DNA from 4 places in the Mesorhizobium sp. B2-9-1 genome. Region 1 is predicted to be linked to each of the others. Evidence: predicted binding sites of a transcription regulator. Region 1 holds the regulator's gene; each other region holds the start of a gene.

What was found. The regulator PhoB, encoded in region 1, activates phosphate uptake and scavenging genes when phosphate is short. The targets are predictions, from matches to a motif close to TGTCATNNANCTGTCAT.
Region 2: the regulator PhoB is predicted to act here: its motif matches at 1,022-1,038, upstream of FJW05_RS07020 (ceramide glucosyltransferase).
Region 3: the regulator PhoB is predicted to act here: its motif matches at 1,752-1,768, upstream of FJW05_RS23350 (LTA synthase family protein).
Region 4: the regulator PhoB is predicted to act here: its motif matches at 1,898-1,914, upstream of ppk2 (polyphosphate kinase 2).

The regions. Positions count from the first base shown of each region.
Region 1 covers NZ_VFTP01000006.1:200,853-204,102, forward strand. The annotation lists gene FJW05_RS14490 (ROK family protein) at 1-1,057, shown strand, start outside; gene phoB (phosphate regulon transcriptional regulator PhoB) at 1,380-2,069, opposite strand; gene phoU (phosphate signaling complex protein PhoU) at 2,086-2,793, opposite strand; gene pstB (phosphate ABC transporter ATP-binding protein PstB) at 2,814-3,250, opposite strand, start outside.
Region 2 covers NZ_VFTP01000002.1:588,814-592,063, forward strand. The annotation lists gene FJW05_RS07010 (Hsp33 family molecular chaperone) at 1-322, shown strand, start outside; gene apaG (Co2+/Mg2+ efflux protein ApaG) at 525-917, opposite strand; gene FJW05_RS07020 (ceramide glucosyltransferase) at 1,262-2,407, shown strand; gene FJW05_RS07025 (O-succinylhomoserine sulfhydrylase) at 2,482-3,250, opposite strand, start outside.
Region 3 covers NZ_VFTP01000018.1:48,575-51,824, reverse strand. The annotation lists gene FJW05_RS23350 (LTA synthase family protein) at 1-1,703, opposite strand, end outside; gene fabD (ACP S-malonyltransferase) at 1,981-2,934, shown strand; gene fabG (3-oxoacyl-[acyl-carrier-protein] reductase) at 3,163-3,250, shown strand, end outside.
Region 4 covers NZ_VFTP01000008.1:35,778-39,027, forward strand. The annotation lists gene FJW05_RS16295 (dihydrofolate reductase family protein) at 67-711, shown strand; gene ppk2 (polyphosphate kinase 2) at 891-1,811, opposite strand; gene FJW05_RS16305 (aldo/keto reductase) at 2,065-3,108, shown strand; gene FJW05_RS16310 (glycosyl transferase family 90) at 3,114-3,250, opposite strand, start outside.

The DNA.
Region 1 (3,250 bases):
CGAGCCGACGGCGTTGAAACGCGGTCGGCCTCAGATCGGCCTGGCGCTGAACCCTGAAGCCGCCGCGGTGCTGACCGTGGTGTTGTCGCTGAACTTTCTGTCGGTCGCCGTGATCGATTATGCCGGTCAGGTTGTTGCCGAGGAGCAGCAGCGCCTGGACACGCTTGTCATGCCCCGCGACGAGCTGATCGGCGAATGCGTGGCGATCGTGCGGCGCCGGCTGCAGGATCCCGACCTCGACATTGGCAGCGTCGCCCGCATCGCCATGGGCATTCAGGGCATCACCGATTCTAATGCTCGCGCCATGCTCTGGTCGCCGATAACGCCGCTGACAGACATTCCTTTCGCCGACATCCTCGAGAAGGAATTCGGCATCTCCACCACCATGGAGAACGACTGCAACATGATGGCGGTGGCGCTGCAATGGCGCGACCCGGAGCGCTATCGCGACGACTTCATCGCCATCCTGTTGTCGCACGGCATCGGCATGGGTCTCGTGCTCAAGGGTGCGCTGTTCACTGGCACGCATTCCTCCGGCGGCGAGTTCGGCCACATGATTCACCGCCCGGGCGGGGCGCTTTGCCGCTGCGGCCGCCGCGGCTGCGTCGAGGCCTATGCCGGCAACTATGCGATCTGGCGCAGCGCCATGAAAATGAGCGAGGACGCCGAGCCGGTCGACGTCGGCGACGCCGACATGCGGGCCCTTGCCGCGAAGGCGCGCGAGAGGGACGGCCCCGAACGGGAGGCTTATCGCCGGGCCGGCGAAGCGCTTGGTTTCGGTCTCGGCAGCCTGTTCGCCCTCATCGATCCGGCGCCCGTCGCCATGGTCGGCGTCAGCGCGGCCGCCTTCGACCTGATCGAGCCGGCGCTGCGCGAGGCGATCGCCCAGACCGCCGGCGGCCAGCACTCGGAATCGATCTCCTTCGACACCGAGCCGAACGAGTTGCCGCTGATCCGCGAAGGCTGCGCCATGCGCGCGCTGACTTTCGTCGACCAGGAAATTTTCGCGCCGGGAGGCCAGGCGAGAGCGGGTGCCGCAGGCAAGAACGTGGCCTGAGGCAGCCTTGAAGAGGTCCGGGGACAGCAGCAGACGCTTGAAATTAGCGAAGGCCCCACAGCTTCGTCATTCCAGGGCGGAGCAGGAGCGAAGCTCCGTCGCGGAGACCCTGGAATCCATGCCGTTACCTCACGCGTCGAGCGCAGCGGTGCAAAATTCTGGACCGCCGCGGCGCGTCGACGTCACGGAATGGATCCTCGGGTCTGCGCTGCGTCGCTTCGCTCCTTGCTCCGCCCGTGGATGACGAGGCACAAGCGTCTCGGCTACTCACCAGCGTGGATGCTGGAAGTGCATGGCCCGTCAGGACTGCGGCGCCCTGGGCCTAATCTTCCCTGATCGCGTAACCCGCGCCGCGGATGGTGCGGATGACATCCGGCATGCGGCCGTTGTTGACGGCCTTGCGCAGGCGGCCGACATGGACGTCGACGGTGCGCTCGTCGATATAGATCGTCTCGCCCCAGACATTGTCGAGCAGCTGGCTACGCGAGAAAACCCGGCCGGGGTGGCGCATCATGAATTCGAGCAGGCGGAACTCGGTCGGGCCGAGCCTGATCTCGCTCTTCTTGCGGTAGACGCGATGCGATTCGCGGTCGAGCACGATGTCGCCGACCTTGAGCACGCTGGACAGCACCTCCGGCTTGGCGCGGCGCAGCAGCGCCTTGACGCGCGCCATGAACTCCGGCGTCGAGAACGGCTTGACCAGATAGTCGTCGGCGCCGGTCGAGAGGCCGCGAACACGGTCGCTTTCTTCGCCCCGCGCGGTCAGCATGATGATCGGCAGCCGCTCGGTCTCGGGCCGCATCCTGAGGCGCCGGCAGAGCTCGATGCCGGAAACTGCCGGCACCATCCAGTCGAGCACGAGCAGATCGGGAACGTTTTCCTGAAGGCGGATTTCGGCCTCGTCGCCGCGGGTCACCACTTCGACCTGGTAACCCTCGGATTCGAGATTGTAGCGGAGCAGCACCCCAAGCGGCTCCTCGTCCTCCACCACCATGATGCGTGGCGCGATCATTGGCAGATACCCTTCGTCAGGCCGCCGGCGCCGACATTGTCGTCTCGTCCTGCTTGGGACGATTCGCGGGCAATTGCGTGCCGGTCAGCACATAATAGGCGTTCTCGGCGATGTTGGTCACATGGTCGCCGATGCGCTCGAGATTCTTGGCGCAGAACAGAAGATGCGTGCAAGCGGTGATGTTGCGCGGGTCTTCCATCATGTAGGTCAGGAGCTCGCGGAAGACGGATGTGTATTTGACGTCGATGCGCTCGTCGTCGTTGCGAAGCTTGGCCAGCGCCGTGGCGTCGCCCACCGTATATTCCTGGATCACAGCCTGGACCTGGATCAGTACCAGCTGCGCCATGGAATCGATCGAATGCGTGAGATCGCGCGGCGCGGCGCTGACGCCGACCGAACCGACGCGCTTGGCGATGTTCTTGGCGAGATCGCCGATGCGTTCGAGGTCGCCCGCCATGCGGATCGAGCCGACCACGTTGCGCAGATCATCGGCCATCGGCTGGCGCTTGGCGATCAGCGTGATGGCGCGGTCGTCGAGCTCGCGCTGGCGCGCGTCCATGATGGCATCGTCGGAAACGACGCGCTGCGCCATGGCATTGTCGGTCTCGAGCAGGGCTCTGGTCGAAGCGCCGACCATCGAGCTGGCGAGATCGCCCATGTCGTTTATGAGCCGGCTGATCTGTCTCAGATCCTCGTCGAAAGAAGCGACGGTATGTTCGGCCATGATGATGTCCTCGTATGAGCTCAGCCGAAGCGGCCGGTGATGTAGTCCTGCGTGCGCTTTTCGCGGGGCGAGGTGAAGATCTTCTCGGTCCGGTCGAACTCCACCAGCTCGCCCAGATACATGAACGCCGTCTGCCGCGACACGCGCGCCGCCTGCTGCATGTTGTGGGTGACGATGACGATCGTGTAGTCGGCCTGCAACTCGTCGATCAATTCCTCGATCTTGGCGGTCGACAGCGGATCGAGCGCCGAGGCCGGCTCGTCGAGCAGGATGACCTCCGGCTTCACCGCCACGGTACGGGCGATGCACAGGCGCTGCTGCTGGCCGCCCGAGAGGCTGAGGCCGCTGGCGTTGAGCTTGTCCTTGACCTCGTTCCAGAGTGCGGCGCGCTTCAGCGCCTGCTCGACGCGGCCGTCCATCTCGGCCTTGCTGATCTTCTCATAGAGCCTGACGCCGA
Region 2 (3,250 bases), on a different contig from region 1:
CGTCGCGGACCATCCGGCCGACAATTCCTGGCAGGAGTTGCTGGCGCTGCTCGGCACCATCGAGCCGACCGAGCTGATCGACCCGACGGTGGGCGCCGAGCGATTGCTCTACCGGCTGTTCCACGAACATGGCGTGCGCGTTTTCCGCGGCGTCCCTGTCGCCGACCAGTGCTCCTGCTCGCGCGACAAGATCCGCGGCATTCTCGAAGGCTTTTCGGCTGAGGAGATCAAGGAATCGACCGAAGAGGGCGGCATCCATGTCGCCTGCGAGTTCTGCTCGACCCAATACGACTTCGACCCGGCCGAATTCGCGAAGGAGTGACGCCCTGTTCCTTCTCCCCGTTCCACGGGAGAAGGTGCCCGAAGGGCGGATGAGGGGCGGCGCCAACGTTGGCGATCATAGCGACACGCTGGCGACGCGGTCGTCCGCCTCAAGGAAAATCTCAGAAGCCCGGCGCTGCCCCTCATTGCCCTGCCGGGCATTTCTCCCCGTAAAACGGGGAGAAAGAGGCTGTCGCCGACGCCTAATTCACCGTGCGCCTTGTCCCCGGCATATCGAGCGAGAAAGCCGGAATGGCGATATCGAACGTCTCGCCGCGGCCGTTGCGCATCGTGTAGTGGCCGACCATGATGCCTGATGGCGTCGAGAGCGGGCAGCCCGAGGTGTACTGGTAGCTGTCGCCGGGATTGAGTTCCGGCTGGTCGCCGACCACGCCGGCGCCGCGCACCTCCTCGACCCGGCCCTGGCCGTCGGTGATATGCCAGTAGCGCGACACAAGCTGCACGAACTCGTCGGAGCGGTTGTCGATCGTCACCTGATAGCCCCAGACATAGCGGTTCTCGGACGGATCGGAGCGGTCCTCCAGATAGAAGGGCCTGACCAGCACTTCGATGTTGCGCGTAACTGCGCGATACATGGGCCACTCCGGTTGCCGCCGCGGAAAATATGCCACGCTCCGCTCTTGATAGAGGCAGCGCCGACCATCCTGCCAGCCTTGTAAGCGCAGGTGCCGAAAAACAATGTCATTTAAGTGACACATGACAATGTTGGTGTGCACAAACCGCGCCGGGCGACTCGGACGCTCTGTAACAGTTGAAACGGTCGCGTGCGGCCTAAAGCAATTCCAGGAAAAGCGCGAGCGGTTAGGCTCGGCGCCTTCGCCGTAGCCTTCCGTCAGGAATCGCGTGAAAACAAGGAGATGGAGTGGGTCGCCGTTTGCGTGAAACGGTGAAACTCTCTATCGGGAGTGACCAGATCTCGATGGAACTGACTATCGCAGCCGGCCTGGCTTCGTCAGCGCTTCTTTCCTTCAATCTCGCCAGCATCCTGCTCGCCTCGTCGCGGCTGAAGCGGCGGCATGTCATCGCGCCGCTCCCCAGCGCGCGGCCGCAGGTCTCCATCATCGTGCCGTCGCGTGGCGTCGAGCCGTTCACGCCGGAGACCTTGCAGCGCGCCTTCTCGCTCGATTGGCCGCGCTACGAGCTGATCTTCTGCGTCGCGCATGCCGAAGACCCGGTGGTCAAACTGATCGATGCGGCGATCGCGCGCCACCCCAAAATTCCTGCGCGGCTGCTGATCGGCGACGATCGCGTCAGCGCCAATCCCAAGCTCAACAACTGCGTCAAGGGCTGGCAGGCGGCGCGACACGATTGGGTGATCCTCGCCGATTCCAACGTGCTGATGCCGAGAGACTATGTCCAGCACCTGATGGCGGCATGGCGGCCGGATACCGGCCTCGTCTGCTCGACGCCGATCGGCTCGCGGCCAGACGGGTTTTGGGCCGAAGTCGAATGCGCCTTCCTCAACACGCTGCAGGCGCGCTGGCAGTATGCCGGCGAGGCGCTTGGCCTTGGCTTCGCCCAGGGCAAGAGCATGCTGTGGAACAAGCCGATGCTCGACGCCAATGGCGGCATCCAGGCCTTGGCCGCCGAGATCGCCGAGGACGCGGCGGCCACCAAGCTGGTCAACGGCCTGGGGCTCAACGTCAACCTCGTCGCCTCGCCATTCGAGCAGCCGCTTGGACTGCGCAGCTTCGCCGAGATCTGGTCGCGCCAAGCGCGCTGGGCGCGGCTGCGCCGGGTGACCTTTCCGCTGTTCTTCGCGCCGGAGATCCTGACTGGCGCTGCGGTGCCGCTGCTGCTGGCGCTGATCGCCGCGGCAAGCGCCGGCGTCAGCCTGCCTACGACGGCCTTTGGCGTGCTGGCGATCGCCTACCTGCCGGAATGGCTGCTGGCCTTTGCGAAGGGCTGGTACCTGTCGCCGCGCAGCGTCACCGCGATGATCGTGCGCGATGCCCTGCTGCCCGCCATCTGGGCGCGCGCCTGGTTCGGCGGTGCCGTCGAATGGCGCGGCAATGCCATGACCATCCGCACCAAGGCGATGACCGAGCTGGAGGAGCTCGCCTAGAGCAATTCCAGGAAAAGTGTGAAACGGTTTTCCGTCCGGAATTGCGGCTCTGGAAGGCTCCGGCCGCGGCGTTCTCAGCCTTCTATTTTTGCTGCCTTCAGCGCCTGTTCGACATCTTCCAGCAGATCGTCGGTGTCTTCCAGACCAACCGAAAGCCTCAGCGTGCCTGGCCCGATGCCGAGCTCGGCGCGGGCCTCGTCGCTCAGGTTCTTGTGCGTCGTCGTCGCCGGATGGGTGACCAGGCTCTTGGCGTCACCGAGATTGTTCGAGATCAGCACGATGTCGAGCGCGTTCTGGAAGGCAAAGGCCGCCTGCTTGCCGCCCTTGACGTCGAGGCAGATCAGCGTCGAGCCTCCCGACATCTGCTTCCTGACGATATCCGCTTGCGGATGATCGGCGCGGCCCGGATAGATGACACGGGCGATCTCCGGTCGGCCGGCAAGGAAATCCGCGATCTTGCCGGCGCTCTCGGTCTGCTGACGCACGCGCAGCGGCAGCGTCTCCAGGCCTTTGAGCAGCGTCCAGGCGTTGAAGGGCGACAGGCTGGGACCGGTGTGGCGGAAATAATCGTGCAGGTTCTCGTCGATCCACTTCTTGTCCGACAGGATGACGCCGCCGAGGCAGCGGCCCTGGCCGTCTATGTGCTTGGTCGCCGAATAGACGACGATATGGGCGCCGAGCTGCAGCGGCTTCTGCTGCAGCGGCGTGGCGAAGACATTGTCGACGATCAGCCTGGCGCCGATCGAATTGGCGAGCCTGGCGACGGCGGCGATATCGACCACCTCCAGCGTCGGGTTGGTCGGGCTTTCCAGGAAGAACAGCTTGGTGTTCGGCCTTGTCGCC
Region 3 (3,250 bases), on a different contig from region 1:
GTGTAATAGGGGTGGCTGATGCCTGCCGTGGTCAGGATATGGTAGGGCAGGAAGGCCGGGCTCACCGAGCCGATGTTCTCGACCGGACCGGAGCGGTTCGACCAGATGACCAAAGGCGTATCGTGGTGTTCGAGCGCGGCGACCGCCGGCTCCTTGCGCGGCGCGACATTGTCCTTGAGGAAGCCGGTCTCGACATAGACGGGTCCGAGCGGCGGCAGATGGTCGCCGAAGAAGGCGATGATGGTCGGCCGCTGGCGGGCCTTCGCCCAGTCGATCAGGCGCTGCAGGCCGCGGTCGGCGTCGGCCGACCCCTCGGCATAGGAAAGCAGCGATTCCCGCGCCCAGGAACTGATCGGCGCGCCGATCGAATGCGTCGGGTTGTAGTAGCGGTAGGGCTCGTAAGGACCGTGGTTCTGCAGACTGACGGCGAACAGGAACACCGGATCGTCGCTGGCGTCGGCCTCGCGGATGATCTCGTCGGTCATCGCCGCGTCGGAAGCCAGCGGCCCGCGCTTTTCCATCGGCGGCAGCGTCTCTTCGGAGCGAAAGTCGTTGAAGCCGAAATCGGCATAGACGGCGCCGCGGTTCCAGAACCAGTTGGTGCCGGGATGGATGGCGCGCGCCCGGTAGCCCTGGCTCTTCAGGAAGGTCGCCAGCGACGGGGTCGGGGTGCGCACATATTGCTGATAGGGGATCGAGCCGGCCGGCAGGAAGGCGTTGGAAAAGCCGGTCAGCGCCTCGAACTCGATATTGGCGGTCATGCCGCCGAACTCGGGCGAGAACATCGAGCCGGAGCGCAACGCCCTGACCGTCGGGATCGGGTCGGGCTTGATGGTGACGCCGGGCAGGTGCGTCGGATCCCAGAAGGATTCGCTCATCACCACCACGATATCCGGCTTCTCGTCCGGCACGGAAGCGGCGACGTCGGGGCGCTGGATCGCGGCCATCGTCTTCTCGGAATAGCCGGGCGGCGCCGCGACATGCGCCATCGGCACGTTCATCGCGAAGGCCAGCGCAAAGCCGTTGGAGGCGTAATTCTCCTTCTGGTCCCACATGATCGGGATGATCTGCAGCCGGTCGCGCGTCCACGAGAAGGTGGCGTAGTCCATGATCGAGACGAAGAAGGCGAGCAGCGGCACGGCAAGCGCCAGCCGCGCCAGGCGGCCCTTGCGGCTGAGGATCGGCACCCGCCGGCGCCAGGTCCGCCAGCCGTAGACGAGCAGCGTCAGACCGCCGACGATGCCGACCGCCAGCATGACGGCCGTCCACGGCCGCTCGCGCACCAGGAGCGGCATCAGCGCCACGATCTGGCGGGCGAACAGGAAATCCGTGGGATAGAGCGGGTCGCCGAGATAGCGCGATTTCTGGTGGCCGACAAAGGCCAGCGCCAGCGTCAGCGGCGCCACGATCATCAGGCTCTGGTGGCTGCGGCCGAGTATGGCGTCCAGTCCGAGCAGCACCAGGGCGAAGACGATGATGGTGGTCCAGCCGGGCTTGAAGGGCTGCATGAAGAAATCGACTGTGCCGAAGAAATCGCCGCGTACGATCAGCTCGATCGCGAAGACGAGCAGGGCTGAGGCAAGAAGCGTCGACAGCCCGTAGCGTACGGTCGGCCAGGCTCGTCCCGGCAAATAGCCGGTGGACGGATCGTCTTCCAAAAATTGCGGCGCGGGTTTGGCCGCGCCTTTCCTGATCCTTGCCACTTTGCTTCCCCGGCCCTTGTCACGCGTCTTCCACTCGCGTCACGCCACTGTCATCGAAATGTCACGCAAAGCTAGCGCCTGTGGCGGAAATAAGAAGAGCCAGCAAACTAAACGTGAGCGGTTTTCATCAGGTGTGATCGCCAAAAAGGCCTTTTGGAACAGGGGAGTCAGCCGGTTCTTGCGGCTGAAATGCGGGCCGAAGAGACGCCTGCGGGCTTGACTTGGCTGTCCGCCTTGCGCCAGAGGCAGACAAAACCAGCCTCTGGAGAGACCTCAAATGGCCGTCGCATTCACCTTTCCGGGACAGGGCAGCCAGGCCGTCGGCATGGGCAAGGACCTCGCCGATGCATTCCCCGAAGCGCGCCGCGTCTTCGAGGAAGTGGACGCAGCGCTCGGCGAAAAACTGTCGAAACTCATCTGGGAAGGACCGGAAGAGCGGCTGACGCTGACCGCCAATGCCCAGCCTGCGCTGATGGCGGTGTCGCTGGCGGCGATGCGCGCGCTCGAAGCGCGCGGCTTCTCTTTGAAGGACAAGGTGGCCTATGTCGCCGGCCATTCGCTTGGTGAATATTCCGCGCTTGCCGCCGCCGGCTTTGTTTCGGTCGGCGACGCGGCGCGGCTGCTTCGGACGCGCGGCAACGCCATGCAGGCGGCTGTGCCGGCCGGCGAGGGCGCCATGGCCGCGATCATCGGGCTGGAACAGGCCGACGTCGAGGCCGCTTGCGCCGAGGCAGCTCGCGAGGCCGGCAACGGCTCCGTCTGCCAGGTCGCCAACGACAATGGCGGCGGCCAGCTGGTGATCTCCGGCGCCAGGCCGGCGGTCGAGCAGGCGGCGAAGCTGTGCACCGAAAAAGGCGCCAAGCGAGCGCTGATGCTGCAGGTTTCCGCCCCCTTTCATTCGGCGCTGATGACGCCGGCCGCCGACATCATGCGCGAGGCGCTGGCCGGTGTCGCGAAATCCGTGCCGGTGGTTCCGATCGTCTCGAACGTCACCGTAACCCCGACCAGCGACCCCGATGAGATCGCCCGCCGCTTGGTCGAGCAGGTGATCGCCCGCGTGCGCTGGCGCGAGACGGTGGAGTGGTTTGGCGCCCACGGCGTCGCGAGCCTCTATGAAGTCGGCGCAGGCAAGGTGCTGTCGGGCCTGGCGCGCCGCATCAACCGCGACATCGCCACGTCCGCCGTCGGCACGGCGGCAGAGGTCGAGGCCGCGCTGGCGGCGCTTGGCTAGGACGACCGAACCTATCATAGGTGCGATATGGCCAGATCAAAGCCAAGGCGGAGCAAAGTCCAGCGCTCGCGAGACGAGGACTATCGCCTCGCAGCTGAGGTCGTGAAGCGCATCGGGCTTGGACAGGAAGATATCCTTAATTCCGAAGATTTCTGGCACGGTTTGGACGATTTAACGTATACGGAACGCGCATCGCCTGTGGCGCATTCGCAAAAATGAGGTTGGAAAATGTTCGAACTGACCGGCCGCAAGGCGCTCGTCACCGGCGCAACTGGGGGCATCGGCGAGGCGATCGCCAGGGTGCTGCACAGCCAGG
Region 4 (3,250 bases), on a different contig from region 1:
CATTTCGCAATCAGTCAAGCTACTCCAAAGACTGATTTCAAATTACAACTGGTCTAGGAGGCAGTCATGTCCAAGTTGCGTGTCAACGCTTTCACCTTGTCGCTCGACGGTTACGGCGCCGGTCCCGACCAAAGCCTCGACACACCGCTGGGCGTCGGCGGCGAAAATCTGCACAAATGGATGATCAAGACCCGCTCTTTCCACCAGATGATCGGCAAGGATGGCGGGACCACGGATACCGACAACGATTTTGCGGTCCGCAGCTTCGAGAATGTCGGCGCGTGGATCCTCGGCCGCAACATGTTCGCGCCGAGCCGTGGCGAATGGCCGGACGACAACTGGAAAGGCTGGTGGGGCGACAACCCGCCCTATCATGTTCCGACTTTCGTGCTGACGCACCACAAACGCGCACCGATCGAGATGGAAGGCGGCACGACTTTTTACTTCGTTACTGACGGCATCCATTCGGCGCTCGAACAGGCGAAGGCAGCGGCCGGCGGCAAGGATGTGCGGGTCGGCGGCGGCGTCTCGACCGTTCGGCAGTATCTGCAGGAGAGCTTGATCGACGAGATGCATCTGGTCATCTCGCCTATCCTGCTCGGCTCAGGGGAGCATCTGTTCGCAGGGCTCGACATGCTGAAGCTGGGGTATCAGTGCACGGAACAGGTTGCGACCTCCGATGCGACGCATGTGATGATTGGGCGGGCGTAGGCCAGGCTTCTCCTTCTCCCCTTGTGGGAGAAGGTGGCCTCGCGAAGCGAGGTCGGATGAGAGGTGCTCCAGCTTGGCAACGAGCTGGAAATCGTCACCGCCTCATTTCTTCCAACACCCCTTCCGTCTCGGCGCTGCGCGCCGATCCACCTTCTCCCACAAGGGGAGAAGGAAGGCGCTCAATACTTCTCGGGCACGTAGAGTTCGCGCGGCAGGACCTGGCGTTCATATTGCGGGTTGAAGACGCGCTCCGGCAGCGTGATTTCCTCGTGCGGAACCTCCTCATAGGGCATCTGCTGCAACAGATGATCGACGCAGTTCAGCCGCGCCCGCTTCTTGTCGTTGCCCTCGACGATGAACCAGGGCGCTTCCGGAATGTTGGTGCGGGCGAAGGTCTCTTCCTTGGCCTTGGTGTACTGCTCCCAGCGCACGCGCGACTGCAGGTCCATGGGCGAGAGCTTCCACTGCTTCATCGGATCGTGGATGCGCATCAAGAAGCGCATCTGCTGCTCCTCGTCGGTGATCGAGAACCAGTATTTTACCAGGGTGATTCCGGAACGGACCAGCATGCGCTCGAATTCGGGCACGTCGCGGAAGAACTCCTCGACCTGGTCCCCATTGGCGAAGCCCATTACCCGCTCGACGCCGGAGCGGTTATACCAGGAGCGGTCAAACAGCACGATCTCGCCGCCCGCGGGCAGATGCGGCACGTAGCGCTGGAAATACCATTGCGACTTCTCGCGCTCGGTCGGCGCCGGCAACGCCACGACACGGGCGATGCGCGGATTGAGCCGCTGCGTGATGCGCTTGATGACGCCGCCTTTGCCGGCGGAATCGCGGCCTTCGAAGACCACCACCAGCTTCTTCTTGTGGTAGGCGACCCAGGACTGCAGCTTGATCAGCTCCGACTGCAGCCTGAGCAGCTCGCGAAAATAGGTCATGCGCTCGATGGAGGGCGGATGCGACTTCTTGTAGATCTTGGCGATCTCGAGCGAGAGCGCCGGCTCGGACAGCTCCAGCTCATAGTCCTCGTCGAGCGTATCCTCGAGCTCGGCCTCCAGCCAGTCCTTGGCCCCGGAATTCGGTTTCAGTTCATTCATCGCGCTGCTCCGTCTGCCTGTCAGCCATCACCGCTTCGGAAGCCCCGGCCGGACACTCCGTAAGCCGACTGAGATACAGAGGCGCAATGACGGTTTTATTGCAATCGCCCGGCAGTTGCATCGATATGGAAGATATGTGATCGACCGCGTATCGATAGCGGGGCGACAAGCGGCGGGAATTGTCCTACAAATCCCTCGCCTCTTTTCCGGCGCTCGCCACGGCGCTTCTTCAAAACAAATTGCGAGGACCGACATGGAATACCGCACGCTCGGCCGATCCGGCTTGAAAGTCTCGACATTGACGCTTGGCACCATGACCTTCGGCGGCACCGGTCCGTTCGCCGCCGTCGGCAATTCGGATCTTTCGGAAGCCAAACGCATAATCGACACCTGCATCGATGCCGGCATCAACCTCATCGACACCGCAAACGTCTATTCCAACGGATTGTCGGAAGAGATCATCGGCGAGGCGCTTGGCGGTAAGCGCAAGAACGATGTGCTGATCGCCTCGAAGGCGCGCATGCGTATCGGCACCGGCCCCAATGACGAAGGCCTGTCGCGCCATCATCTGATCCGCGAGTGCGAAAAGAGCCTGAAGCGGCTCAGGACCGACGTCATCGACGTCTATTTCGTCCACCAATGGGATGGGCTCACCCCGGTCGAGGAAACGATCGCGGCGCTCGACACCTTGGTCAATCAGGGCAAGATCCGCTATATCGGCTGCTCCAACTGGTCGGGCTGGCAGGTGATGAAGGCTCTTGCCGTCAGCGACAGCCGCCATCAGGCCCGTTTCATCACTCAGCAGATCCACTACACGCTGGAAGCGCGCGAGGCCGAATATGAATTGCTGCCGATCTCGCTCGACCAGGGCCTCGGCGTGCTCGTCTGGAGCCCGCTGGCCGGCGGGCTGCTCTCCGGCAAATACCATCGCGACAGCCCGACTGCGCGCCAGATCGGCGGCTGGACGGAACCGCCGATCCGCGATGAGGATCGCCTGTGGCGCATTGTCGACGTGCTCAACTTCATCGGCAAGGCACGCGGCGTTTCGGGCGCGCAGGTGGCGCTTGCCTGGCTGCTCGGCCGACCGGCCGTAAGCTCGCTGGTGATTGGCGCGCGCAACGAGGCGCAGCTCAAGGACAACCTCGCCGCGGCAAGCCTGTCGCTCACCGAGGACGAACGGCAGCGTCTCAACGTCGTCAGCCGGCCGCCGGTGCTTTATCCTTACTGGCACCAGCAGTTCACCGCCAGGGATCGTTTCGGGCCGGCCGATCGGGTGCTTGACCGCTCCCAAGCTTAAAGCATTCAGCCAGCGATAAAGCGCCAGACTTCCGCGTCGGGCTTTATCTGTCCGCTCAGCACGAAATATTTATAGAGGACGAGCAGCGAAATCGCCTGCTCGTCCTGCTCATTGCCGAATTTGCGGCAATGGGCGTTGGCGG